Regions from separate parts of the Leifsonia sp. GW821-FHT13C09 genome, predicted to be linked through region 2. Evidence: riboswitches for the same ligand, from Rfam matches in the RefSeq annotation. Region 2 holds a riboswitch; the other holds the start of a gene.
The links. A riboswitch is a leader RNA that binds a small molecule or an ion and turns the genes downstream of it on or off. The one in region 2 is predicted to bind thiamine pyrophosphate.
Positions count from the first base shown of each region.

Region 1: linked by a shared signal. The riboswitch ahead of thiC (phosphomethylpyrimidine synthase ThiC) and the one ahead of AC1ROW_RS09805 (ECF transporter S component) in region 2 are both predicted to bind thiamine pyrophosphate.

Region 1 is NZ_JBXAPS010000002.1:5,930-13,487, reverse strand. Features, by position in the region: gene AC1ROW_RS08195 (VOC family protein) at 77-451, shown strand; gene AC1ROW_RS08190 (HAD-IC family P-type ATPase) at 532-2,820, shown strand; gene AC1ROW_RS08185 (hypothetical protein) at 3,407-3,580, shown strand; gene thiD (bifunctional hydroxymethylpyrimidine kinase/phosphomethylpyrimidine kinase) at 4,327-5,196, opposite strand; TPP riboswitch at 5,252-5,360, shown strand; gene thiC (phosphomethylpyrimidine synthase ThiC) at 5,359-7,092, shown strand; gene thiE (thiamine phosphate synthase) at 7,089-7,558, opposite strand, start outside.
Region 2 is NZ_JBXAPS010000002.1:355,825-363,382, reverse strand. Features, by position in the region: gene AC1ROW_RS09815 (MFS transporter) at 1-1,092, opposite strand, end outside; partial or broken gene AC1ROW_RS09810 (LysR family transcriptional regulator) at 1,198-2,150, shown strand; TPP riboswitch at 2,157-2,263, shown strand; gene AC1ROW_RS09805 (ECF transporter S component) at 2,351-3,019, shown strand; gene AC1ROW_RS09800 (ATP-binding cassette domain-containing protein) at 3,032-5,254, shown strand; gene AC1ROW_RS09795 (TenA family protein) at 5,273-5,920, opposite strand; gene thiD (bifunctional hydroxymethylpyrimidine kinase/phosphomethylpyrimidine kinase) at 5,917-6,726, opposite strand; gene thiE (thiamine phosphate synthase) at 6,723-7,373, opposite strand; gene thiM (hydroxyethylthiazole kinase) at 7,370-7,558, opposite strand, start outside.

The DNA of each region.
Region 1 (7,558 bases), 350 kb from region 2:
TCGGCCCTAGGCCTGGCGGACTCCCGGCCGCCACTGTGGCCTTAAGCGGACAGAAGAGTCGGAAGGGCAGGGCATCGTGACGCATCCTGTGATCCACTTCGAGTTCGGCGCTCCGGACGGGGCTGCGCTCGCAGAGTTCTACGAGCGGTTGCTCGGCTGGGAGGTCCAGCCCTCCGGTCCCGAGTACTGGCTGCTCGCTCCCGGGGAGGGGCTGGCGGGCGGTGTGCTGCAGACCAGCGGCGGGATGCCCCCGTACTTCACCATCTATGTGGCAGTCGACGACCTCGAGGAAGCGGTCGCCGATGCGGTGATGCTCGGTGCGTCCCGTCTCGTCGAGCCGACGACAGTCCCGGGTGTCGGCACCTTCGCCATGATCCGCGACCCCGCAGGAAACATGGTGGGGCTGATGAAACAGGGGGATGCGCCTGAGCGCTCGGGAGGCGCCCCCTGACAGGGCTGACCGCGCAGGAGGTCGCCCAGCGCGTAGCCGGGGGGCGCACCAACCGCTACCGCCCGCGGACCAGCCGGAGCGTGGCGAGCATCGTGCGCGCCAACGTCCTGACCCTGTTCAATGCGATCATCGCGGGCTGTTTCGTCGTGCTTCTCGTCATCGGGAGGTGGCAGGATGCCTTGTTCGGCCTGGCCGCGGCCGGGAACATCGTCATCGGGTCATGGCAGGAACTGCGGGCCAAAGCGGCGCTTGACCGGCTCGCGCTGCCCGTCGCGTCGACCGCCCGGGCAATGCGCGACGGGCACGAGGTCCGCCTCGCTGCAGAGGACGTCGTTGCGGACGACCTTCTGGTGCTGCGGGTCGGGGACCGGGTGGCGGCGGATGCGCGGGTTGTCTTCGCGGACGGCCTTCAGACCGACGAGTCCCTGCTGACCGGTGAGTCCTACGCGGTGCCCAAGGGGGACGGCGACCGGCTTCTCGGCGGATCGGTGGTGGTGGGTGGTGAGGGCCGTGCCCGTGTCGACCGGGTGGGCGCGGAGACCTTCGCCAACGGGCTCGCCGAGCAGGCGCGCCGCTTCTCACTGGTGTCGAGCGAACTGCACGCCGGGATCCAACGCGTCCTGCGCTGGGTGGCTTGGACGATCGGTCCGCTGAGCGTCCTCGTGTTCGTCGCCCAGGTTGCGGCCTCCGGCGGATGGCGTGCCGTGCTGCACGGCGAGGGCTGGCGCGACGCGGCGGTGTACACGATCGCGGCGGTGGTCGCCATGATCCCGCTGGGGCTGGTGCTGATGACGAGCATCGCGTTCGCAGTCGGTGCGGTTCGGCTGGCGCGTGAGCATGTACTCGTCCAGGAGCTCGCGGCCGTCGAGGTGCTCGCCCGCGTCGATGTCGTGTGCTTCGACAAGACGGGCACCCTCACCGAAGGTGACGTGCGCCTCGATGAGGAACTGCCCCTCCTGCCGGAAGCCGACCTGCCGCCGGGGTGGCGGGAGGTGCTCGCCTGGTTCGGCGCATCCGCCGATGCCAATGCGACCGCGCGAGGCCTCGCCGACCGATACGGTTCGCCGGTTGCGGTCGCCCCGGTTGCGCGCGTGGCGTTCTCCTCGGCGCGGAAGTGGAGTGCCGTCGCCTTCGACGTTGCGGCGCCCGGGAGCTGGGTGCTCGGTGGCGCGGACGTGCTCTTCCCGGACGGGCGTCTCGAAAAGCGCACCCGCCCTCTGACCGAGGCCGGCCGCCGGACGCTCGCCCTCGCGCACACCGTTGCGCCGCTGCCTGGGGGTGGCCGCCTCCCCTCCAGCCTGCGGCCCGTGGCGCTGCTGACATTCCGTGAGCGCGTCCGGTCCGACGCTGCCGGCACGCTGGCCTACTTCGCCCGCGAAGGGGTGGCCATCCGGGTGCTGTCCGGTGACGACCCGGACACGGTGGCCGCGATCGCGCGCGAGGCGGGGCTACCGGTGCAGGACGGGTTCGATGCCCGCGCGCTGCCGCAGGAGCCGCGGAGGATTGTGGAGCTCGTCGAGCAGCACGTCGTCTTCGGCCGCGTGACGCCCGACCAGAAGCGGGACATCGCCGCCGCGCTGCAGGCTGCCGGCCGCACGGTCGCGATGACCGGGGACGGGGTCAACGACATCCCCGCCCTCAAACGGGCCGACCTCGGCATCGCGATGTCGACGGCCACCGATGCGACCAAGGCCGTGGCCAGGATGGTGCTCCTCGACGATCGGTTCGCCGGCCTTCCGGCCGTGGTGGCGGAGGGTCGCCAGGTGATGGCGAATATCGAGCGGATCTCGATGCTGTTTCTCACGAAGACGGTCTATGCCACGGGGCTGGCGTTCCTCGTGGGGGTGTTCCTGCTGGCGTTCCCGTTCCTGCCGCGGCAGCTCGCGGCCGTGGACGGCCTGACTATCGGGCTGCCCGCGTTCTTCCTCGCGTTGCTCCCGAACCTGCGGCGTTACGAGCGTGGCTTCCTGGCGCGCTCGCTGCGGTTCGCGGTGCCCGCCGGGTGCGCCGTGGGCAGCATCCTCTTCGCCTTCACCCTCACCGCGACGGCCGCCGGTGTGGGAGAGGACGAGCTCCGCACCGGCGCGACGCTGTTGCTCGGCGTCGTCGGGCTGGTCGTCCTTTCCGTGCTCTCGCTCCCGCTCACCCTTCCGAAGCTGGCCGTCATCGCGGCGATGGTATCCGGGCTGATCCTTGTGTTCACGATCCCGCTCGCCCGCCGATTCCTCCTCCTCGTCGACCTGTCGCCGCCGGTCTCCCTCGCCGTCGCCATGTCCGCAGTCGCGGGCATCCTCCTCGTGATAGCGATCCGGGCGGTCCCGGCTCGCGTCGGCATTCGGGGACGGGGACGCTCTCGGCTCGGACGTTGAAAGAATTCGAGTGGGCACGTGTCACGCGGCGGTGTCACGCCGTCGGAAGCCGAGCGGGGCGAGCACGACGAGGACCACGCAGGTCCCCAGGGTGACGAGCGCGCTCGGCACATCGATGCCGTTCCGGAGCGGATCGTGGCCGGTGCACTTGAGGCCGACGCGGCCGGTCGTCGCACCAGAGCCAGGGCGAAGGCGCCGAAGACCAGTCCCAGCAGCCCGACATGCGCCATCGCGCCCGCGATGTTCCCCGCGGGGAGCCGCATGTCCAAAAACCCCCGGATTCCGCTTATGACCGGGGGTTTTTCTTGGTGGCTCCGACCGGCATCGATCCGGTGACCTTTCGATTTTCAGTCGAAATCCTAGGACCTAATATGACCCCGTAGGAGCAAAAACCGTTGATTTTCCGCGGGTTTGTTATCTCCCGTGATCTCATTAGACCCCATGTGATCTCACTCAGTTGTAGTCAAAATGTAGTCACGCGGCTGCGGCGGGCTCGGCGTTCTAAAGTATGAAACAGTGCATGGATCATGCGTAGTCCCATGAATAAGGGAGTGCGGTCCAGTTGTTGTTCGGCCAGGCTAGAGCTATGCCGTTTGCTCTCCCCGACGACGCATTCAACAGCGTCGCATTCGCTGACCTCGATACGCTCACGGATCGCGAGCTACATGACCTCAACGCGGCGTTGATGGGCTCCTCGGATGTGAGCCGGGCCGAACAGTGGCGATCGCGGATCTCAGACATCCTCGTCAGCCGGATATGAATGCGGTGTCGCGGATTCCACAAGCCCCGGGCTTGACGGCGTGTGCATCAGGACGTTGTATCTCGCTCCGGATCTTCGGCGTCGCGCGTAGTTAGCGGATGTCGAAAGGCCTCTCTCGCGAGTGATTCCACATACGCCTCCGGTGTCATTCCTCGATCCGCGGAGCGGGTCAAGAGCGCTATGAAATCGTCGTGCTTGAACGTCAGTGTGAGCTCCCCCGAGTAGCTGCGCTGCAAAAACATGGCGGCCGCTTTCCCGTTGTGGTGAATACGCGAAACCCCGAATTGGGATTTCAATCCAAACTTTAGACCGAATGCGAAGTCGCCACCACGGTCGTTTCACGCCGTGGAGTTCACCGTGAGCTGCCCGTGCCAGCGATAGACGGGTCGTATCGGATCGTTCAGCGCGAGGATGTAGTGATCTCGTACGCGAGATCTCCCGACCGCGGGGAGGTCGACGGACTGCGGTAACCGGCCGTCGACGAGTTCTACCCGACGTGAGATCGCACCACTGGAGGAGCGGAAGATCGATCCCTGGTGAGTCGTCTCGGATCCTCGGTCATGCCATCAAAATACGCTCCGACGAGCGGGTTTGCACCGGGGATGCGCCCTGGGGATGCCGGCCGGCCCGTGTCGGGTTGAGACGTATCCGAGCCGAATGCGTTTCCACGGCGGCCGGGCATCCCTGGGTGATCACCAGACTAAGGGTTGACGGGTCGTGTCCTCAGTATGGAGGACACAATCCCGTCAATTCTTGACGGGTTCCGGTGCCGTGCGGAGCTGCTTCCAGGCGTGGCTGAAGTGGTTGAGCGGGCCCGGGCCGTGGCCAACGTCCAGGTCGTCTGCGGACTGGAGGCTGGCTGTCAGCCATTCCTTGGAGACGTTCAGCGCGGTTCCCCAATCGTCGAGGCGTGCGCGGTTCGTGGCGAGCGCCGCCGACAGTGAGCAACCGGTGCCGTGTGTGTTCGCCGTGGCGACGCGCGGGGTGGTGGTCCGGGTGACGGGTCGGCCGGTGCCGAGCGTGTCGTGGGCGTCGACGAGTGCGTCGGGGGAGGTGGGCCCGCCGAGGTGGCCGCCGGTGACGAGGACGGCGACCGCGAAGTGTTCGGAAAGCCGCTGGGCCTGCGCGATCGCGGCCTCCAATGTCGACGCGCGTGGTTCGCCAGTGAGGACGGCAAGTTCGTCGAGATTGGGTGTGACGACGCTGCACAGCGGGAGGAGGTCGCGGAGGGCGTGAGGGATGTCGTCGCGACCCAGCGTGCCGCCGGTGCTGGCTTTGAGGACGGGGTCGAGCACCACGATCGGCGGCGCTGTCTTCGCCAACCAGGTCACGACCACCAGTGCGTTCTCGGCGGTCCCGAGCATCCCGATCTTGACGGCGTCGATGGTGACGTCGTCGCTGACCACGTCGAGTTGCTCGGCGAGGAACGCCGCGGGTGGGGTGTGGATGCTGCGGACTTCGGTGGTGTTCTGGGCGACGAGGGCGGTGATGACGGCCATGCCGTAGCCGCCGTTGGCGGCGATGCTTTTGAGGTCGGCGTGGATGCCGGCGCCGCCGGTGGGGTCGGTGCCGGCGATGCTGAGCACGCGGGGGATGGGGTGCTCGCCGGGGGTCATGGCGCGACGTTAGCAGGTCCGGTTCGACGGGTTCCGGGATCGTGCGCTATGGTCGGTGCATCCACACGGGGGCCCTCGCAAGGGCTGAGATCGGGCTGACGCGGCCTGCGACCGTTCGAACCTGTCCGGGTAATGCCGGCGAAGGAAGTAGGAGTCTCCTCGATGGATTCTGTCGTATCTGCACGCACTCTGGCCTACCTGCACGACACGGAGCACGACCTTCATGTGCCGGTCTCCCGGATCGGGTTGGACCCGTCGCCGGACGGGACGGCCAACGCGCCGGTGACGGTGTATCGGACCGAGGGGCCGGGCAGCGACCCGGTGGTCGGGTTGCCGCCGCTGCGCGAGGGCTGGATCGTCGGCCGCGACGACACGGAGGTCTACGAGGGTCGCGAGCGCAACCTCCAGGACGACGGCCGGTCGGCGATGCGCCGGGGTGAGGCGTCAGCGGAGTGGCGTGGTGCGAAGCCGCCGGTGCGGCGGGGGCTGCCGGGGCGCACGATCACGCAGATGCGCTACGCCCGCGATGGGGTGATCACCCCGGAGATGCGGTTCGTCGCGCTGCGGGAGAACTGCGATGTCGAGCTGGTGCGGTCGGAGGTCGCGGCGGGCCGGGCGATCATCCCGAACAACGTGAATCACCCGGAGTCGGAGCCGATGATCATCGGCAAGGCGTTCCTGGTGAAGATCAACGCGAACATCGGCAACTCGGCGGTGACGAGCTCGATCGCCGAGGAGGTCTCCAAGCTGCAGTGGGCCACCATGTGGGGTGCGGACACGGTGATGGACCTCTCCACCGGCGATGACATCCACACGACCCGGGAGTGGATCATCCGCAACTCCCCGGTCCCGATCGGCACGGTGCCGATCTACCAGGCGCTGGAGAAGGTGAACGGGGATGCGTCGGCGCTGACCTGGGAGGTGTACCGGGACACGGTCATCGAGCAGTGCGAGCAGGGTGTGGACTACATGACCGTCCACGCCGGCGTGCTGCTGCGCTATGTGCCGTTGACGGCGGAGCGGGTGACGGGGATCGTCTCACGTGGCGGGTCGATCATGGCCGGTTGGTGCCTGGCCCACCACCAGGAGAACTTCCTCTACACGCACTTCGACGAGCTGTGCGAGATCTTCGTCCGGTACGACGTCGCGTTCTCCCTCGGCGACGGGCTGCGGCCGGGCTCGATCGCGGACGCGAACGACGCCGCCCAGTTCGCCGAGCTGGACACCCTCGCCGAGCTGACCAAGCGGGCCTGGCAGTACGACGTGCAGGTCATGGTGGAAGGCCCCGGGCACGTGCCGTTCCACCTGGTGCGGGAGAACGTGGAACGCCAGCAGGAGCTCTGTGACGGCGCCCCGTTTTACACGCTCGGCCCGTTGGTGACCGACGTCGCCCCCGGCTACGACCACATCACCTCCGCGATCGGGGCGACCGAGATCGCCCGTTATGGCACCGCGATGCTCTGCTATGTCACCCCGAAGGAGCACCTGGGCCTGCCGGACCGGGACGACGTGAAGACCGGCGTGATCACTTACAAGATCGCCGCCCACGCCGCCGACCTCGCCAAGGGCCACCCGGGCGCGCAGGCGCGGGACGACGCGCTGTCGAAAGCACGGTTCGAGTTCCGCTGGCGCGACCAGTTCGCACTGTCGCTGGACCCGGTCACGGCAGAGGCGTTCCACGACGAGACCCTGCCGGCCGAGCCGGCGAAGACGGCGCACTTCTGCTCGATGTGCGGGCCGAAGTTCTGCTCGATGCGGATCTCCCAGGACATCCGCGACCAGTTCGGCGGCGTCACCGAGCAGCAGCGGGTCGCCGGGATGGCGGCGAAGTCCGCGGAGTTCGCGGAGGCCGGTGGGAAGGTCTACCTCCCCGCACCCACCTCCACCCGGCCCTAGCCGTGGTGCGCGAGGACCGGGAGCGCCGCGCGCAAACGCCCGGCGCTGCCCGCGGGGGCAGCCGACTCGGTGATCGCCCGCACCACGACCACACGCTCAGCCCCGGCGGCGACGACCTCCTCGATGGTGGTCTCGTCGATGCCGCCGATCGCGAACCACGGCCGGGCCGAGGCAGAATCGGCCGCGTAGCGGACCAGGTCGAGGCCGACCCCGGCGCGGCCGGGCTTCGTCGGCGTCGCCCAGACCGGGCCGACGCAGAAATAGTCCAGGTCATCAGCGGCGATCGCGGCATCGATCTGCTCGACGCTGTGGGTGGAGAGCCCGATCGCCGTCTGCGCGCCGACAACGGTCCGGGCGACCGGGACGGGCAGGTCCTTCTGGCCGAGGTGCAGTACCGGGGCCTGGGCGACCAGGGCGATGTCGGCGCGGTCGTTGACCGACCAGAGCTTCCCGTGCCGGGCGGCGA
Region 2 (7,558 bases):
CGGGAACAGCTCCGCCATGATGGCCGGCTGCGGCGCGTACATGAAGGCGTGGAATACGAGGCCGATGGTCACCGCGAGCACGATGAGCGGCGGGTTGAGCGTGTCGAACAGCGGGAAGGCGAAGAACGCCCAGGTGGCGCTGAGCACCGCGCCGATCAGGTACACGGGCTTGCGTCCCACCCGGTCGCTGAGGCGGCCGACCTGCGGGATGACCAGGAAGTGGACGACGTGCGCGACCAGCAGGGCGAGCAGCAGCTGCCCGGTGTTGTAGTCGTGCGCGGCCTTGAGGTAGACGATCGTGAAGCTGACCACGATGTAGTAGAAGATGTTCTCCGCGAAGCGCAGGCCCATCGCCTTCAGTACGCCGCCGGGGTAGCGCTTGAGCACCTGGCCCACGCCGTAGCCGGAGCGCTGCTCGTTCTCGGCCTTCGCCCGCGCCTCGATGAAGATCGGCGCCTCGCTGACGCGGGTGCGGATGTAGAAGCCCACGAGGACGATCACGGCGGACAGCCAGAACGCGATCCGCCAGCCCCAGCTGAGGAACGCCTCCGGGGACATCACCCACGACGAGATGAGGAGCACGAGGGTCGCGAGGAGGTTGCCGACGGGGACGGCGGCCTGCGGCCAGCTCGCCCAGAACCCGCGGGTGCGGTCGGGGCTCTGCTCGGCCACCAGCAGCACCGCGCCGCCCCACTCGCCGCCCAGCGCGAAGCCCTGGATGAACCGCAGCGCGACGAGCAGTGCGGGCGCCCAGTAGCCGACGCTCGCGAAACCGGGCAGGCAGCCCATCAGGAACGTGGCGACGCCGACGATGATGATGGTCGCCTGCAGCGTGGGCTTCCGGCCGAACCGGTCGCCGATCTGCCCGAAGACGATGCCGCCGAGCGGGCGGGCGATGAAGCCGACAGCGTAGGTGACGAAGGCGGCGATGACCCCGTCCAGCGGACTGCCGGTGGCGGGGAAGAAGAATGTGCCGAAGACCAGGCTCGCGGCGGTGGCGTAGAGGAAGAACTCATACCATTCGACGACGGTGCCGGCCATCGACGCGGCGACGATCGTCTTGAGGGTGCGGGGACTCGCGGTGGTTTCCATACTCTCTCCTTCGATGTCGACGGTGACATCCGCGGGCCAGTCTCCCGGGGCTGGGGATGCGTATCAATGCCCAACCATGCGATCGCGGTGTGCATAATTGCACGCATGGATCTTGCACGCACGGACATTACACGCATCGACGCGTCGAAGAAGCCCAAGTCCGACGACCTGCTCGTGCTCCTCGCGGTGGCGCGGGCGGGCCGGTTCGCCCGGGCGCCGAGCAGCTCGGCGTCGACCACACCACGGTCTCCCGGCGGATCGACGCGCTCGAGGAGACCCTGGGCGGACGGCTGCTGACGCAGGCGTCCGGCGGCTGGGAGCTCACGCCGCTCGGCAGCCGCGCGGTGGACGTCGCCGGCCGCATCGAGTCGGCCGTGGCCGCGCTGACGCGACCGGAGGCGGAGGCCGACCCCATCGACGGTGTGGTGCGGATGTCGGCGACCGACGGCTTCAGCGCGTACATCGCCGCACCGGCGATCGCCGCGCTCCGGCGGCAGCATCCCGGCCTGTCGGTGGAGATCCTCACCGTCACCCGGCGGGCGCTGCAGCACCGCTCCGGGCTGGACATCGAGATCGTCGTCGGGCGGCCGGAGACCCGTCGCGCGCACACGGTCGAACTGGGCTCGTACGCGCTCGGGATGTACGCCTCCCTCGACTATCTCGAACGGAACGGCACCCCGACGACGCCGGAGGAGGTCTTCCAGCACCCGCTCGTCTACTTCATCGACTCGATCCTGCAAGTGGACGACCTCGACCTGCCGCGCCGCCTCGCCCCGCAGATGCGCGACGCGCTGACCTCGACGAACGTGTTCGTGCACGTGGAGGCCACCCGCGCGGGCGCCGGCATCGGGCTGCTGCCGTGCTTCATGGCCGACCGCCACGACGACCTGGTCCGGTTGCTGCCCGGCGAACTCCGCGCCACCCTGCCGTACTGGATGGTCGTCCACCCGGACTCGCTGCGCCATCCGGCGGTCGCCGCCGTCGCGCACGCACTCCGGGAGGAGGCACGGGACGCCGCGGAGATCCTGGCCGGCCGGGCGGCGGGTGGCGTGGTCTAGCATTGTGCTGAACGACAGGGGAGCGCCTTCAGGGCGCTGAGAGTGCGGCATGCCGCTGACCCTCGGAACCTGCTCCGGTTAGCACCGGCGAAGGGAGTCGAAATTCTCACGTCTGCAGCGCGCGACCAGTGGTGTCGTCCGTGCGACGCCCTCCTGTCGTCCCCATCGTCCATGGAACGGGAAGAGGAGAGCTCACCACGATGAGCGACACGACGACGACGACCTCCGGCACGGCAGCGCGCCCCTCCGGAGGCTACGTGCTGGCGCGCAGACCGCTCGCGCGGTGGCGGGCGATCGACCTGATCAGCGCGGCCATGATCGCCGTGGCGTTCGGGGTGGTGTTCTGGGCGTTCGACACCTTCGTCTACCCGGGCGTCACGCTGGTCACCGCCGGCTTCCCGCCCGCGGGCGAACTCGCGCTCGGCGTGTGGCTGGTCCCTGCGGTGCTCGGTGCGCTCGTCGTCCGCCGACCCGGCGCGGCGGTGCTCACCGAACTGGTCGCCGCGAACGTCGAACTGCTGCTGGGGAACCAGTGGGGCGTCGGCGTCCTCCTCTCCGGCTTCCTGCAGGGCGTCGGGGTCGAGATCGTCTTCGCGCTCCTGCTGTGGCGCTCGTTCGGCCTGGTCGCGGCGATCGGGGGCGGGATGCTCTCCGCCGCGCTGGAGATCGCCTGCTACGAGTGGTGGGCGTATGTGCCGGCCTACTCCTGGACGTGGAAGCTGGTCTACCTGGCAGCGGGGGTCCTCTCCGGCGGTGCGATCGCGGGCGTCGGCGGCTGGGCGCTCACCCGTGCGCTCGCGCGATCCGGCGCGTTGAACGCGTTCCCCGCCGGGCAGGAGCACCTCGAGCGTCGCGTCCGGAAGGCCTGAGCGATCGCGACGATGACGGGCGGGGCGCCCATCCGGTTCCGCGGCTTCACCTGGCGACCGCCCGGACGACGGGAGGACGTCTTCGCCGACTTCTCGCTGGAGATCGCACCGGGCGAGCGGGTTCTCCTGGTGGGGCCGAGCGGATGCGGGAAGTCGACGCTGCTCCGGGCGATCGCCGGATCGCTGGCCGCGCTCGACACCGCCGGCTCCGGCGACCACGACGGCGCCGTGCTCGTGGACGGGGCGGCGCCGGCCGACACGATGACCGGCCTTCTGCTGCAGGATCCCCGGGATGCGGCGGTGGCGCAGACGATCGGCCGGGACGTGGCCTTCGGACTGGAGAACGCGGGCACTCCACGCGGCGAGCTGTGGGCGGCCGTCCGGCGCTCCCTCAACGATGTCGGGCTGGCGCAGCCGCTCGGTCATCCGGTGCGGGCGCTGTCGGGCGGGGAGGCGCAGCGACTGGCCCTGGCGGGCGCACTCGTGTTCGGCCCGCGCGTCGTGCTGCTCGACGAGCCGACCGCGATGCTCGACCGGGAGGCCGCGCGCGCCGTCCGCGCGGCCGTCGCCGAAGCCGTCGCGGTTTCCGGCTCGACGCTGGTCGTCGTGGAGCACGACGCCCAGGAATGGCTACCGGTGATCGACCGCGTCGTCGCCCTCGGCGAGGACGGGACGATCGTCGCCGATGGCGACCCGCACGAGGTGTTCGTCGGCCACGGGTCGCGCCTCGCCGCGAGCGGAGTCTGGGTGCCCGGGTTCGCGGCACCCGCTCCAGCCAGGCTGGACGCCGGCCTCCTCGCGCCGCAGCTGCCGGTGCCAGCGGGCGAGGTGGCGGTGCGCGCGCGTCTCGGCACGCTCGAACTCGACGTGCGCGCGGGCGAAGTGCTCGCGCTCGTGGGCCCGAGCGGTGCCGGCAAGTCGACGCTCGGCGCCCTCCTCGCCGGACTGCGCGCGCCGGCGACGGGCAAGGTGCGGGTGGCGGCGGCGCTCGCCGTGGGCGGCGAGGAACGGCCGCACGTCTGGAGCTCGGCCCGGATCGTGCGTCGGATCGGCTGGGCGCCGCAGGACGCGGAGCTCGCCGTGCTCGGGGCGACTGTGCGGGAGGACGTCCGGCTCGGGGCGGCCCGCAGCGGCGCGAGCGCGGAGGAGGTCGACCGGCGTACGGACGAGCTCCTGGCGGCGCTCGGTCTCGGCGCGCTGGCCGACGCGGACCCGCACCGGCTCTCCGGCGGCCAGCTGCGGCGCGCAGCGATCGCGCAGGCGATCGGCGCCCGGCCGGCACTGCTCGTGCTGGACGAGCCGACGGTTGGCCAGGACCGCCTGACCTGGAGCGCCGTCGCCGGCGTCATCGCGGCCGCCCGGAGCGCCGGAGTAGCGGTCATCGTGGCCAGTCACGACAGGGAACTGATCGCGCTCGCAGACCGCATCCTCGAGCTCCGGCCCGGCGCCGCTCAGGAGCTGATCCGCCCGACCGGGACGGACACCGCGCGCTCGTTCGGTGGCGACGCAGCGGCCACTCCCGGGCGCGGCCTCGCCGCACGGTGCGGCCCGCTGTCCCTGCTGGCGGCGGCCGTGCTGCTCGTCGTGGGCGCGATCGGGGTCGTCTCGCCGGCCTCCGCGGCAGTGGGGATCGCCGGCTGGCTCGCGCTGATGCCGTTGGTGATGCGGGATGTCCGGGTTCCGGTGAGACGGCTCGTCCCCGGCCTCATCGCGGTCGCGTCCGTCGGGTTCTCGTCGTGGCTGCTGAGCCAGGGGCAGAGCCCGGAGGCCGCCCTGACGGCCGGCCTGCGCATCGCGTTCTTCGTGTTCCCGGGTGTGGCACTGGCCGGGCTCGTCCGCCCATCGGAGCTGGGCGACCATCTGGCCCAACGGCTCCGGCTGCCCGCGCGCCCGGTCGTCGCGGCGACGGCGGCGCTCCAGCAGTTCGACCGGCTGACGGCCGACTGGAGCCGGCTGCGCGGCGTCCGCCGCATCCGCGGAGTGGCGGCCGGCCGGAATCCGCTCGCCCGCGCCCGCGAACTGGCCGGGCTGACCTTCGGAGTCCTCGTGCAGTCGCTGCGCACGGCCGAGCGGATGGCGGTGGCGATGGACGCGCGCGGGTTCTCGGCCGCGCACGCGCACGGCTACCGCCGGACGTGGGCCGAGCCGGCGCCCTGGCACCGCGCCGACACGCTCCTGCTGGCCCTGGCGGCGATCGTCGCGTGCCTCCCGGCCGCCGTCGCCGTCATGTTCTGACGACGGCGGCGCACGGGATCAGACCGGCCACTCCTCGCGGCGCCAGGCGGCGTCCCAGAACATCCACTCGTACCGCGAGGCGGTCGTGAACGCCTGCCGCATCCGTGCGACGTCTGCGGGCGCGGCCGACTCGGCGGCGTCGTCCACCAAGCGGCGGGCGGTCGCAGTGGCGTCGGCGAAGGCGGGGTCGCCGTAGGTCCCGATCCAGTCGCCGTAGGGATGGCCGCCGAGGTCGCCGAGCCGCTCCGCGAGGCGACGCCCCACATCGTCGTAGATCCAGAAGCACGGCAGAACTCCGGCAACGATGACGGGGTAGGAGGCGGTCGCCGTGAGGGCGAGCAGATACGACGTGTACGCGGCGCAGGTCGGGGAGGCCTCCACCGCGGCGGCGTCCACCCCGTGCGACGCGTGGAGTTGTCGCTCGACGGCGATCGCGTTGGCCGCCGAACGGCTCCAGAACGCGAGCGCGTCGGGATCGTGGGTCCGGGAGGCCGCCGCGGCCAGGACCTTCGAGTAGGCCCCGAGGTAGGCCGCGTCCTGCGCGAGGTAGTGCGCGAAGGCCGCGCGCGGCAGCGTGCCGTCCTCGAGCCCCTGCAGGAAGGGGTGTGCGTCGATGGCATCGCGGATCGGCCGGATGTCCTGCCACGCCCGGTCGGTGAACGTCATCGCGCCTCCCACAGCTGCGCGAAATGGTGCACCGGACCGTGGCCGCGCCCCACCTCGAGCCCATCCGCCGCCGCCAGTGCGGCGCCGAGCCAGCTCCGGGCGTCGCGCACCGTCTCGCTCCAGGAGCCGCGCTGCGGCCGGAGCGCGGCCAGCGCCGAGGACAGGCTGCACCCCGTGCCGTGGGTGTTGACGGTGGCGATCCGCGGGCCGCGGAACAGCGTCACGCCGGAGGGGTCCGCGAGCACGTCCACGACCTCGTCGGGGGTGTCGAGGTGGCCGCCCTTCGCCAGCACCCGCTGTGCGCCGCGCCGCACGAGCTCGCGCGCCTGATCGGCCAGCTCGTCCACCGTGGCCGCCTCCGCCGTGTCCAGGAGGGCCGCGGCCTCCGGCGCGTTGGGCGTGGCGATGGACGCCAGCGGGAGCAGCTCCCGCATCGCCTGGACCGCGTCCTCGCGCAGCAGCAGATCGCCACTGGTCGCCACCATGACCGGGTCGAGCACCACGACCTCGCGCGGGCTCTCGAGCAGGAACGCGGCGACCGTTCCGATGACCGCCGCGTTGGCGAGCATCCCGAGCTTCACCGCGTCCAGCCTCACGTCGTCGGCGAGCACACGCAGCTGCTCGCCGACGAAAGCGGCGGGGACCTCGTGCACGCCGTGCACACCCCGGGTGTTCTGCGCCGTCAGCGCGGTGATCACGCACGCGCCGTACGCGCCGAGCGCACTGAACGTCTTGAGGTCGGCCTGGATGCCGGCTCCGCCCGACGGGTCGCTTCCGGCGATGCTGAGGGCGACAGGAGGTCTCATGCGGCCGCTCCGTCCCACGCGCTCCGCAGCGCACGAGTCGCGACCGCCACCTGTGGCCGGCCGCAGATCGCGCTGACCACGGCGATTCCCGCCGCCCCGGTGGCGCGCACCTCCGGCGCCCGGTCGATCCCGATGCCGCCGATGGCAACGCCGGGCCACGGGCTCGCCTGGACGATCGCGGCGAGTCCGTCCACGCCGCACGGCTCGGCCGCGTCGGGCTTGGTCGCCTGCGGCCAGACCGGCCCGACCCCGAGATAGTCGATGACCCCGGGCGGCAGGGTGCGCGCCCGCTCGACGTGGCCGAGGGTCTGCACGGAGAGACCGAGGTAGGCGTCCGGGCCGAGCAGCCGGCGCGCTTCGACGGGCGGCAGGTCGCTCTGGCCCACGTGCGCGCCGTCTGCGCCGACGGCGGCCACCAGGTGCACCCGGTCGTCGACCAGCACCGGCACGCGCCCGCGCACCGCGGCGACCACAGCGCGGCCAAGCGCGAGGAACTCGGGGTCGGACGCGCCCGGGTCGCGGAGCTGGACGACGGTCACGCCGCCCGCAATGGCCTCGTCGACCGTGGTCGGGACTCCGCGGCTCCCGCACAGGCGGGAGTCGGTGACGAGGTAGAGCGAGAGATCGAGCGACGTGCGCCCGGTCATGACAGGCGGACGGCCGCGGCCAGGCCCTCGGGGGTCAGCGCGGCCAGCCGGTCGATCAGTGCGACGGCGAAGGTGCCGGGGCCTTGGCTGGCCGCGGCCGCCTCGTCCGCCGCCACGGTCAGCGTGGCGGTCGCAGTCGTGGCGGCCGTGAGCGGGTCGGCGCCGGTGCCGGCGAAGGCGGCCAT